4 regions of the Pseudovibrio sp. FO-BEG1 genome follow, and region 1 is predicted to be linked to each of the others. Evidence: predicted binding sites of a transcription regulator. Region 1 holds the regulator's gene; each other region holds the start of a gene.
The links. The regulator PhoB, encoded in region 1, activates phosphate uptake and scavenging genes when phosphate is short. The targets are predictions, from matches to a motif close to TGTCATNNANCTGTCAT.

Region 2: phnF (phosphonate metabolism transcriptional regulator PhnF) is a predicted target of PhoB. The motif match lies at 1,256-1,272, and genes of this name have one in related genera.
Region 3: phnC (phosphonate ABC transporter ATP-binding protein) is a predicted target of PhoB. The motif match lies at 1,506-1,522, and genes of this name have one in related genera.
Region 4: PSE_RS04940 (PhoX family phosphatase) is a predicted target of PhoB. The motif match lies at 1,824-1,840, and genes of this name have one in related genera.

What each region holds. Positions count from the first base shown of each region.
Region 1 is NC_016642.1:1,790,992-1,794,086, reverse strand. It holds gene PSE_RS08220 (GcrA family cell cycle regulator) at 293-853, shown strand; gene PSE_RS08215 (GNAT family N-acetyltransferase) at 951-1,421, opposite strand; gene phoB (phosphate regulon transcriptional regulator PhoB) at 1,499-2,194, opposite strand; gene phoU (phosphate signaling complex protein PhoU) at 2,415-3,095, opposite strand, start outside.
Region 2 is NC_016642.1:5,230,591-5,233,685, reverse strand. It holds gene phnH (phosphonate C-P lyase system protein PhnH) at 1-618, opposite strand, end outside; gene phnG (phosphonate C-P lyase system protein PhnG) at 620-1,090, opposite strand; gene phnF (phosphonate metabolism transcriptional regulator PhnF) at 1,279-2,019, shown strand; gene PSE_RS23535 (CYTH and CHAD domain-containing protein) at 2,027-3,095, opposite strand, start outside.
Region 3 is NC_016642.1:3,945,065-3,948,159, reverse strand. It holds gene PSE_RS17690 (hypothetical protein) at 1-453, opposite strand, end outside; gene PSE_RS17685 (hypothetical protein) at 446-700, opposite strand; gene PSE_RS17680 (helix-turn-helix transcriptional regulator) at 776-1,219, opposite strand; gene phnC (phosphonate ABC transporter ATP-binding protein) at 1,574-2,419, shown strand; gene phnD (phosphonate ABC transporter substrate-binding protein) at 2,461-3,095, shown strand, end outside.
Region 4 is NC_016642.1:1,061,387-1,064,481, forward strand. It holds gene PSE_RS04940 (PhoX family phosphatase) at 1-1,777, opposite strand, end outside; gene PSE_RS04945 (GNAT family acetyltransferase) at 2,168-2,581, opposite strand; gene PSE_RS04950 (methyl-accepting chemotaxis protein) at 2,745-3,095, shown strand, end outside.

The sequences.
Region 1 (3,095 bases):
TAACAAACAGCTCCTATTCTTTAGATTGATAATCTTCTCCCACCACAAGAAGGCTGTTATAGGTAAGTAGTAGTACGGCAATTCTGGGGAAAACCAGAGTCTTCCCCACCTCAATTCTTTGAGGTTATTGCTCGTAGGAACGCCGATATAGTACTGTGCGATAAGAGTTATACACCATCTCGTAGTTACTGAACGCTGCAAGCACACACGCTCAGGTTAGCGGCAAATTCGGATACGTCCGAGCTGAGCGAATACTGTTTTGCGCGCCACTGAAGGAAGACGGGGGCCTTTAATGAGCTGGACAGCAGAACGTGTAGAGTTACTAACCAAGCTTTGGGCAGACGGGTTAAGCGCAAGCCAGATCGCTGGGGAACTAGGCAATGTGACCCGAAATGCCGTAATTGGTAAGGTTCACCGGCTAGGGCTTTCAGGGCGTGCTAAATCAGGGGGCGGTGCAACCAAGACGAGAAAGGCAACTGCCCCAGCGGCAAGAACAGCTTCTCCAATTAAACCGACAGTGACCGAAGCGGTCGCAGCAGCAGCTCCCTCTCCTACTCCTCGACAAGTTCAGCCAACAGTGGCAGGCGCCAACGCTCTTAAAGTTGAGCCAATTGAAACGATCGAGACCGAAATCGCTCCCGTCCCAGTCGCAGAAATCTTTATTCCGGTTTCCGAACGCGCATCCATCCTGACATTGAACGAACGCACCTGTAAGTGGCCAATTGGCGATCCGGGTTCTGAAGACTTCTACTTCTGCGGTCGTCAGTCAGATGCAGGCACACCGTATTGCGCGCATCACCGCAGCATTGCCTATCAGCCAGTCAGCGACCGCCGCAACCGCCGCGCCAGCTAAAACAGACTGAAAGCAAGCGCTATGAGCCGGGTCCAGTGCCCGGCTTTTTGCTGTCTGGATGCCTGTTTTGTAACGACTATCCGCCTGTGACTGTGACCTAGTGTTTGTGAGCGCTGAAAGTCTGGCGGGTGACATTGCCCCAGTACGGGTCGTTGTAGCTGTCTTCCTGATAGTGGCCTGAGGTGTAGTCGTTCACCACAGCGCGCCAGAAGGCGGTGGCGTGGTCCGCGCCTTCAATCTGCTTGATCTGCCAGTTGCCGGGCATCTGATCAAACAGCGCGCCGGCAAACTGCAAGCCCAGCTTGTGTCGGCGATAATAGGGGACGACGTAGAACTCACAGACTTCGAACCCCTCCTGCTCATCCTGTTTGATGGCGGCCAGTCCTGCCGGGAGGTCGTCGCTGTACACCAGATAGCCGATGATGTTGCCTTCCAGCAGCGTGTCCTTAGCGAACAGACCGTTGGCGTCAGGCTGTTTGTGTGTGAGAGGCGAGAACTCTGCCTCGTAAGCCTGGCAGAGATTGTCGTAGATATGAGCGGTTGCTCTATCAACCGTCTTGATTTTCATTTGTTTTCCGCATTGTTTTTAGTCTGCATCTCCGGATCAGAGATGCAGTTTCACAATGCGCATATAGCAGAAATCGATTACCCGACAGCAAACTGGTCGTTGAACGCGTATCCGGCGCCGCGGACGGTGCGGATTGGGTCTTTCATGCGGCCTTTATTAATGGCTTTACGCAGGCGGCCCACATGGACATCCACGGTGCGCTCATCCACATAGACATCATGTCCCCACACGCCGTCGAGCAGTTGCTCGCGGGAGTAGACGCGGCCCGGTGCGCTCATGAGGAACTCCAGCAGGCGGAATTCGGTTGGGCCGAGGTGGATTTCGCGGCCAGTTCTGCGGACGCGGTGGGTTTCGCGGTCCAGCTCAATATCACCGGACTTGAGCATGGTGGAGACAACTTCCGGCAATGCACGGCGGAAGATCGCTCGCACGCGGGCCATAAGCTCCGGAATGGAGAAAGGTTTGACGACGTAATCATCGGCTCCGGTTGCCAAACCGCGGATGCGTTCAGACTCTTCACCACGCGCTGTGAGCATGATGATTGGCATTCGTTCGGTTTCTGAACGTGCCCGCAGACGGCGGCAAAGCTCGATACCGGAGAGGCCGGGCAGCATCCAGTCCAGCAAGAGCAGGTCCGGCTGGCTTTCTTGCAGCAGGAGTTCCGCCTCATCTCCTCTTGCGCATACGTCGACATTGTAGCCTTCCGCTTCGAGATTGTATCTCAGCAGCAGGCTTAAAGGTTCTTCGTCTTCTACAATCAGTATCTTAGGCATACCCTAGTGCTCTCTTTGCACCTTCTGTTGTAAAGCAGTTTACCGCCATCACTGTGCATGTAAACCACTTTAACCTTTTGTAGTTGCGTCTTTTCTTATCAGAAACACGAAGTCGCCCTCTGATTTGACACATGAAGTGCCGCGTAATGAACCCGACACTCCAAACCTTGTTCAACGTGGTCGCCTTCCGGGCTTGCAGCTTCCCGGAGAGCGGCACGTCTCAGACAGCGCTGCTGTCTGCCAGTTCGTCCGTTTTTGGACGATCAGCCGGAAGCTGATTTCCGGAGATCATGTAGTAGATGTTCTCGGCAATGTTGGTCGCATGGTCACCGATGCGCTCGATGTTCTTTGCACAGAACAGCAGGTGGGCACACATGGTGATGGAGCGTGGATCTTCCATCATGTAGGTGAGCAGCTGACGGAACAGACTGGTGTACAGCGCATCTACCTCATCATCGCGCAAATGTACGCGCTGAACGACTTCCAGATCGCCGGAAGTATAGGCATCGAGAACGGCTTTGAGCTGTTCCAACGCCAGATCGGACATATGCTCCACGCCGACAGCAAGCTGCTTGTTGTTGAACTCACTCTCAATTGCGAGCGTCCGCTTTGCAATGTTCTTGGCCATGTCGCCAACGCGCTCCAGATCGTTGGAGATGCGCATGGCGGCGATGATGTCGCGCAGGTCGCTTGCCATCGGCTGGCGGCGTGCGATCACGGAGATGCACAGCTCTTCCAGCTCAGCCTGCATGTTGTCGAGGCGTCTGTCCGCCGCAATGGTGCGGGTTGCCAGCTCGCGATCCTGTCTCAGCAGTGCGCTGACGGCATCATGTACCAGCGTTTCTGCGAGGCCGCCCATTTCGACGACACGTCCGGCCAGCTCTTTCAGTTCTTCATTGAA
Region 2 (3,095 bases), 2.0 Mb from region 1:
GGTGATTTTTGTAGAGCGTGGCAGGCCTGCGACCTGATTGGCTCCGGCGAAGATGACGTCGATGCCGAGCGGATAAAGCGTGCTGTTGTCTTGCATCTGCTGCCAGAAGGTTGCTGGTGTAGGCGTGATACTGAACTGCTTCTCGGTTTTGATGCCCGGGCCTTTGAGGGTGACGCCGGTATCTTCGGTCAGTTCGTCGACCATCAGGATGATTGTTGTTGAGCGGTCCGGATACTCAGCGGTTCCTGCGGAGAAGCTTGCGATGGCTGGTAAGAGCTTAGTGTTTGAAACCAATGCGAATGCTGCATCTGCAGGGCTTTCAACAAAGGGAGCAGCTGTGTGGAAGCGGATGTAGTTTTTGACGCCTTCATCCGCTGCAAGCGCAGGGTCCAGCCATAAAGGTGTATCGTAATCGCAGAGCGTCAGCACCAGTGCAGTTGCTGCGACGGACAATGGTGCTGGAGGCGTGAGTGTCAGATCATCCAGTTGCTGCACTGTGCCTGGCTGTGCCAATGCGTTCATGGTGGAACGGAAGATGGACTGGGCGTTGTGGACTGGATCTGCAAAGCCGGGAGCGGGTGCTTTTGCGAAAATTGAAGTTGCGGTTTGCGTGCTCATGTCATTCTCCCCGTACCATGGTGAAGAAGTCCACTTTGGTGGCGGCGACTTCAGCGCGTGTTTCGTTTTCAGCTTGCTCTTGAGCATCTGCCAATGGCTGAAGAACTTTCGCTTCAATCAACTCGCGGTTTTCGGGCTGTTGCCAGAGGGCATCGACCAGTGCGGCTTGCAGAACCTTTTGCTTGTCCCGGCCAAGGGCCTGACCAAAACCGGTGGTGCCGTCTTCAAGGGCTATGACACAGCGGGTGACGGTTGCTTCGCACATATTGAAGGGAGCTCCGGTGCCACCAGCGCGGCCACGGACCATCACCAATCCGATTTCTGCTGGACGGATAACGGTGTAGCTCGGCTCCAGACCGAGCCTGTTCCAGACTTCAGCAAGATCTTGCGCTGAGGCCTTGGCCAGAATGCCCATAGCATTCTGCCTAGCTGCAATTTCGGGTGAATGCTCTTTGAGCGAACTTGCCGTCATTTCAGCCCCTTTGACTTTCAGGAACACGCTGGTTCTCTGACATTGTGTGGTGACGCTTTGATCAGGAGGTTGGTCTGCGCGTCTGAATTTGGTTGCTAAGCTAGAACGAGTGTTGTCTAGTTGTATAGACAAATATTTTGCTCGCCAACTGAGTAGTGTTGTTTCATGACGAAGACATGACGAATCCGATGAAATTTGATTTTTCTCCGATTGAGCGACGTGCCGGCGTTGCAATGTGGAAGCAGATTGCAGAAGTGCTGCGCACTGAGCTTTCGCGTGCTGAGGTTTCTGAAGGCGAGAAAATTCCTACAGAACAAGAGCTTGCCCAAAGTTTTGAGGTGAACCGACATACGGTTCGGCGGGCAATTTCCACGCTGATTGAAGAAGGTTTTCTGCGTTCAGATCAGGGGCGGGGCACCTTTGTCGCCCGGGCTCCGCTGGTTTATCCCATTGGTCCGCGCACGCGTTTTTCGGAGAATTTGTCGGGTCAGGCGCAAGAGGTTTATGGGGATATCTTCCGCACAACAGAGGTGGTGGCAGATGCTTACACCGCTGAATTGCTGGAGGTAGACCTCGGCACGGCGCTGTTTAAATGCGAGTCTGTGAGTTATGCGGATGGAACGCCAATCATCGCAGGAACACGCTGGTTTGAGGTGTCTTGCTTCCCAAACCTACCTGCAGATTTGCGGGAGACCAACTCAATCACGAAGATCATGGAGAAGTATGGTTTCGGCGATTACCGGCGCAAAGAAACGCGGATTACTGCGGCTCTTTGTAGTGCGCACAATGCGGAGCTGCTGAAGATTTCTGAAGGATCGCCTGTGCTTGTGATGGAATCCATCAATGTGAATGCGAGCGGTGCACCTATACAAATCGGTCGGGCTTATGTGGCAGCTGACAGGATGCATCTGACTGTCAGAAACGATTGAGCTTGGATCAGAGCCAGTATTTTGGAGCTTCTACTGCTGCATTCCAGCGTTCCTGTGCTTCCAGCCAAGCGTTGTCGGCGCGGGCCTGATGCCAGCCAGCGACGAAACCGATGACCGTTGAGACTTCGTTGTTTTGTAAGGATTGCGGAAGCTTCATCGCGACGAGACGGTCTGCCATGGCTACATCATTCAGGTAGCCGAAGGTATTTTGTAGCCGCTTCAGGCACTTAAGGAATATGCGCAAATCTTCTGGCTCGTAGAGTGAGCGAAAGAACTCAACAGTATAACGCATTTTTTTGAGTGCTTTACGCAGATCATGACGTTGCTCAATCGTAAGGTCCTGCAGGTTCTCAGCCCGCTTTTCGCAGGCCCGCCAGCGTTTGGAGAGGGCGTTTTGTGCAAATGTCTGGATTGGTAGATCGAGTTTTCTGGTGTCTGTCAGGCCCAGATTTTCTTTCCATGCCGGGCTGTGAGAGAGTTCCCCCAGCTGTAGCAGGAAGCTGTTCAGCTGCGGATTTATCAGGTCTTGCCTCAGTTCAACCTGTGCTTCCACATGGGCCAGTTTGATGGCTTCGAAGAGCGGTTCGACGGAGTGGGTGTCTGGTAATAAAGGAATGACGGGTGTGATGATGTCTTCCACCAGCACATCGATATCCCTTTGATTTCCTGCCGTTGTTGCCAATTGCTTTGCGGAGGCATCGAGGTCAGCGATGATTTCGTTGTTTGGTAAGGCTGCCTTGTAGATGTTGAAGGCGCTTCTTAAACGGCGAAGACCAACGCGCAGTTGGTGCGGGCCTTCGGAGATGTCTTGCTGCAGAACGCAGGAGCGGTTGGCGACGATCTGATTAAGACATTCGCCAAGGATTTTCTGGAGGGCGGATCCTGCGCTTTCCTCTGGTTCTAGCTCGATGTAATTGGAATGCTGTGCTTCTGAGGGGAGCTCAGGTGGTTGACCACTTGCCAGCCGGTAGCCAATTCCTGCTTTGTTGCTGTTGGAAAACAGAATTGGTCGATCTTTCATAAGAGCCCCAGCCAGTTTGTACAGGCTTTCGACCGGACCTTCCATGAGCTCCAGT
Region 3 (3,095 bases), 2.2 Mb from region 1:
TAATTCCTGCGTGAATACAACAAGCTGAGATACTCCTGCTCGTGAATGTACGGGCAGGATCAATCTGCAATATTCACGATAGCTCTCATCGGAGAGGTTTGCGCCAATCAAATCAAAGATAGGCTTGTTGGTTTGATAGGCGTACCAGTAACTGCTCGCCACCAGTTGTCGATAGGTTTGCGGCATCGCTTTGCGGGCTCTGGTTGGGTGTTGCGCCCATTTTGAACCGAACACATGACGTGCAAAGCTCTCGGTTCCGATCATTAGAATGTCAGGGCTGTCACCGGGTGTTGCGGGAGGCGCCATGAGCAATACTTTGCGGGCATAATCAATGAACTCGGGTGAGAGGTGGCCATTGGACTGGTTCCAGATGTGCAAAAGTTGTGCGCCCGTTGTGCTCAACTCTTCGAGTATAAGTGCTGTTGCTGGTCGCCTCTCGGTGTATTCAAGCAACTTCTTGCTCCTGTCTCTGCTGCGTATAGGCGAGAACCAGCGCAGGGCGGAAGGCGTTGATCACTTCCTTTTGTTGCTTTTCGCTCAGTAAATCTATGTAGGGGCAATCATAAAGATTAATGCACATCATCTTAAGTGCTGTGATCAGGTCAAACTTCTCGGCAGTCTTAATAAGGTCCAGTACCTCTTCTTTATGGGAGAGGGTTGGGCGATGCCAGATGAGTGATAGTGCGCTTTCGTTTTCCATATGTGTCTCTCTTTAGGTACTTACGATAAGAGCGCCTGATCAAACTATAAGGCAGTATCCGTTAGTTAAAAAATATCATTTATTAGTATTCTTCGTCTTCGCTGCGTTGTATATATTTTCAACTATAATAGATAAATCTCTTATGCTGCCCCTTCCTTCAAGAATCTGTTCTTCGAGTCTTATTCCTTCTTCAAAAGACTGTAAGAATAACTCCAAGTCAAGTTTATCTGTTTGAGGCCTGTTGGGATCGTTTGCAATTTCTCCCAGAAGGCTGTGTGTCAGGTTCTCAGCGTTTGGTTTTGTGTCCGTGAGTATGTGGTCTTCTCCGAACAACAGGAACTGAGGAGATGTTTTGAAGCGGCGCGCATAATGGGTCGCTTCTTCCTGGCCAAAGGACCTGGAGCCGTTCTCGTGACTTGAGTAGGTGCTCACATTGACACCAAGAGATCTGGCGGCAGCCGAAGCTGTTTTAAATCCCGCATTGAAGCGGGCTGTTCTAAGACGTTCGTTCGGTTTCATGGCTTCATAGTATTAATTTTATGCAATATGTATTGATATTATGCCGTGTGTCAGGCGGCAACGCAATGTCCAGTTGCTGTGTGGGTGATAGGCTGAAAGCAAGAAGCTGACTTTTCTTAATTCATATCTTCGATTCTTCTTCTAACTCTGCATATTTCGCAGGTGCGCCTGCACACTGATGCATTTCCTCTCTCTGTCACAAAAACGTAATGCACTGCTTGTTTTGCCAGCTAGGTGGGGAAGGTGGGGTGTGACGGTTTTTTGACGGGGTGGGTTTGAGGAGAGGCGTCATTTGTCTGTAACAATCGCGTGTGCCTAGTACGTGAAATTTTAACAGGCACCGGGGTTGAACTCTTGATCCAGTTTGAAGGCGTTAGAAAAGAATTTGGGGCGCATGTTGCTGTAAAAGGCGCAAGCTTTATTGTCGAGAAGCCCCAGATGATCGGCATCATTGGTCGCTCTGGTGCAGGCAAGTCCACCTTGCTGCGGATGATCAACCGGCTGACCCCAGCCACAGATGGGCGGGTTCTTGTTGATGGCGTTGATGTGCTGGCTCTGCAAGGGGCGCATAAGCGCAGATGGCAGCGTGACTGTGCCATGATCTTTCAGCAGTTCAACCTTGTGCCGAGGCTTGATGTTCTCACCAATGTGATGCTTGGCCGGCTCAATGCACATGGCACTGTTTCCAGCATGCTCAAGCTGTTCACTCGGGAAGAACGGGTGCAGGCTCTTTTGAAGCTTGAGCGTTTGGGTATTGCTGAAACGGCTTTGAAGCGGGCCGAAAATCTCTCTGGTGGTCAGCAGCAGCGCGTGGCGATTGCCCGGGCTTTGATGCAGGAGCCGAAGATGCTGCTGGCGGATGAGCCGATTGCGTCGCTTGACCCGATGAATGCGCAGGTGGTGATGGATGCGCTGAAGGCGATCAACACCGAAGATGGCCTGACAGTTATTTGTAATCTCCATACTCTTGATACAGCTCGCAACTACTGCGACCGCGTAATTGGCATGCGTGACGGTGAGATTGTGTTTGATGGGAAGCCGGATGAGCTTTCCGCCAGCGTTGCCCGTGAGATTTACGGTGCAGATGAGAGTTTTGAGGAGGGGATGACCTCTACGTCTCTTGGCAGCGAAGGTGCAAAGATCGCTGCCCTGGAACTGGCGACACGTGAGGTTTCACCTGTCGTCTCTGCTGCTGAGTAGCAGCGGGTTTTAGATTTTTATTCTGATATTGGAGTGCTCTGATGAAAGTCGTCGCTAAAGTTGCTGCAGCTCTTGCTGTCAGCACAACCCTTCTTGCTGCGCCTGTGGCTCTGGCTGAAAAGAAAATCACCGAGTTCCGCATTGGTATTCTTGGTGGTGAAAACGAAGCGGATCGTCTTCGTTCCAACCAGTGTCTGGTTGATCGTTTTGAAAAGCTTCTTGGTGTTCCGGTCAAGCTTTTCCCGGCAGCGGACTATGCTGGCACCATTGAGGGCCTGAAAGGCGGAAACCTGGATTATGCTGAGCTTGGTGCTTCTGGCTATTCCGCAGTTTATCTTTCTGCTCCGGATGCGGTTGAGCCTGTGCTGACCACCAAGCAGACTGATGGCGCGACTGGCTACTACTCTGTGATGGTTGCGCGTGCGGATTCCGGCATTGAAACTCTGGAAGACATGAAGGGTAAGCGCATGGGCTTTGCTGACCCAAACTCGACTTCTGGCTATCTGGTGCCTTCCGTTGCTTTTGATGAAATGGGTTTGAAGCTGGATGAGTACTTCGCGTCTACTCAGTTCTCCGGTGGTCATGAGCAGAATGTTCTGGCTGTTTTGAATGGCGATGTTGATGGTGGTGTGACCTGGGCATCCGGCGTTGGTGAGTGGGAAGAGGGCTACACCTC
Region 4 (3,095 bases), 730 kb from region 1:
ACCATGTCAGACCAGTCACTTCGGCCCCTTTCGGGCCTGTCATGAAGCGGGCGATCTCACCCGTCACAGGATCACCAACCAGCATCTGGTTGTTGCCCATGCCAGCAAAGTCACCTTCATTGCTGTCGCTGCCATCCGTCTGGATCCACACAAGCCCATTCTCGTCAAAGCCCATGCCATCTGGAGAGTTGAACATGTTGCCCGCATTCACGTTCTCAGAACCAGCCTTAGGTCCTTCATGAACGGTTGGGTTACCAGCCATCACATAGAGATCCCAATCAAACGTGTCTGAGGCATGATCCTCATTGTGAGGACGCCAACGCACGATCTGGCCGTACTTGTTGGTCTCACGTGGGTTCGGGCCGTTGACAGAGGTGTCATCTCCACCTGCATTAGGCTTCACACCGCGGTTCTTATTGTTGGTCAGGCAGCAATATGCTTCAACTGCATTCGGATTAGCTGAAATCCACTCAGGACGATCCATGGTGGTCGCGCCAACAGCAGAACCAGCAATACGACTGAAGATCGCGATGTTGGCTGCATCCATGCCTGTTGTGTCTGGTGTCAGAGCCAACCATTCGCCTGTCTGATCATCATTGAACTTGGCAACATACAGCGTACCATCATCCAGCAAACCATCAGTTGGCTGACCCGGCGCATAAACACCGTTGGAGACAAAGCGGTACATGAACTCACCGCGCTCATCATCGCCCATGTAAACAACAACGCGGCCATCTGGTGCTAAAACAGCCTCTGCATTCTCGTGCTTGAAGCGGCCTAGTGCAGTGCGTTTGACAGGTGTTGAGTTTGGATCTGTCGGATCAATCTCAACCACCCAACCTGCACGATGAGGCTCATTCGGGTTTTTCGCAATGTCAAAGCGCTCATCGAACTTGTGGTAGTCGTAGTTATAGCCGATATCCGTGACGCCATAGCGCTTGTAACCCGCATCAACCCCGTCCATGCGCTCTATAGGAGCTGTATCGGTTGCACCGAAATAACCGTTGAAGTTCTCTTCGCAGGTCAGATAAGTGCCCCATGGTGTCTTGCCAGAACCACAGTTGTTGAAGGTGCCAAGAGACTGCGTGCCTGAAGGATCAGCCGTAGTTTGCAGTAAAGGATGACCAGCAGCCGGTCCGGCAAGTGTCATCGGCGTGTTGTGTGTGATGCGGCGATTGAACGAGCTGTTCTTCACGATAGACCAACCACCATCGCCTTCTTCCACTTCAATAACCACAACACCCTGAAGGTGCTGCAGTTTCAGAACGTCATTAGCGTTCTTGGGCGCACCGTCTTCATTCTGAGGCAGGTTGATCCGGCGGTTGGCATACTCATGGTTGATCGCCAGCAACTGCTTACCCTGATACTGGAAGCTCTCCATGCCGTCGGTGTTCTCACCAAAGACTTTGTCAGCACCTGCCGCTGAGCCGCCGGTTTCATGATTGAACTCTTCAGCACCATCCACCAGAGCGTCGCCCCAGCGAGCTAGGATCTTCCAGTTGTATCCTTCTGGCACATGAACAGTTGCATCAGTGAATGTCGGAATTGGCTGGAAGGCAAAACGCGAAACCGAAGCCTTCGCCTCAGATGCCGAAAGACCAAGCACACCTGTGCCCATCACCGCTGCGCCTGAGCCAAATGCCAGCACACCACCCAGAAAACCGCGGCGCGAAATTGCGCGCTCAACAACGCGGTCAAATTCATTCTCTTCAGCACGAGGGAAGTTCAACTCATCCCACTCATCTGCCGTGAGTTCATTCGTCAAATCATTAGCCATTAGAAATATCCCGTAGAAGAAGGTGAGCGCACACTAAGGCGCCTGCATGACAACTTTACGAAACAATCAATCCTATAAAATACTGCAGATGTAATATGAGTATTGTTTTCATGTTATTGGGGTTGTAGGGGTGCAATATAGATCTAATGAGTGTCAGTTGTCTAACTTGCTGTGATCGCTATATATTGTTCCGTTATTCTAATTTTAGATGAGAAAATACTGCAAAATGTGACCAAGATACTTGGCTTGATTAAGGGGTTCTATGAAAACTCAGTGAGTTGACGTCCAACGCTATACGGCTCAACAGGAAATTTCCAAACCCTATAAACCGCAGCGTCGATTACCGCAGTTTTCACAGCCAATAAATTTTCTGAGTAAAAACTTAGTGGCCTATGGCTCAATCACCTTTTGCAGGCAGATGCTCTGGGTGTTCTTGTAACCTTGTGCCTCATAAAAGCTCGCGACCTGGCTGTTACCTCCACGTACAAGCAGGTTAACTTTCCAGATGCCTCGTTCGCGCAACCAGTCTTCTGCAGCAGCTGTAATAGCTTTGCCTAACCCTTTGCCCTGATGATCCGGATGTGTGCTGACATAATAAAACCAGCCGCGATGCCCATCCTCTCCGCACATGATGCTGGCGACAATCATGCCGTCCAGTTCTCCGACAAGAACAGTTGAGTGTTCGCCCTCAAGTGCTTTTGCAATATCCCGAACCGGATCATTCCATTCACGAAAGACGCCAGCAGCCTTCCAAAGAGCAATAACCGTGTCCTGATCGGACAGATGCATTTCACGACAAATCATATGCACCGCGCATAGTAGTTAGAAAATAGAAATTTAATCACAGGATGTTTTATGATTATCCTTTGTAATCCAATAACTTGCAATAGAGGAGAGGATTAATAACAAGGTTAATAAACTATAAGTAAAACTATGAAAACCTTTGCGCGATTGAGAGGTTTTTGACATGGCTTTTTTTAAGCGTAACACACAATTGCTTGCTGAAACTGCTGCAAACGACCAAGGAGAAGTAATCGGTCAGTCTGCTGAAGTGGAAATCATAGAACCTAAGAGTTCCATAGATAGTGCACGCTTGTTTGGCGAACTGGATGCGCTGGCGTTGGATATGGCCTCAGCTGCGGGAGAGCTGGATGCCGTCAACAACACTGCAGGCGCTCTGAAAACAGCCATGGAAAGCCTTCAGGAAGCTTCTGGACGCGTTGTTGAGAGTAATCGGGAGGTAAGCTCAGCCGTTGAGCAGACAGCAGAGCAGACGACCAATGCCCGCGATACCATGTCCAAGTCTCAGGAAGTGGTG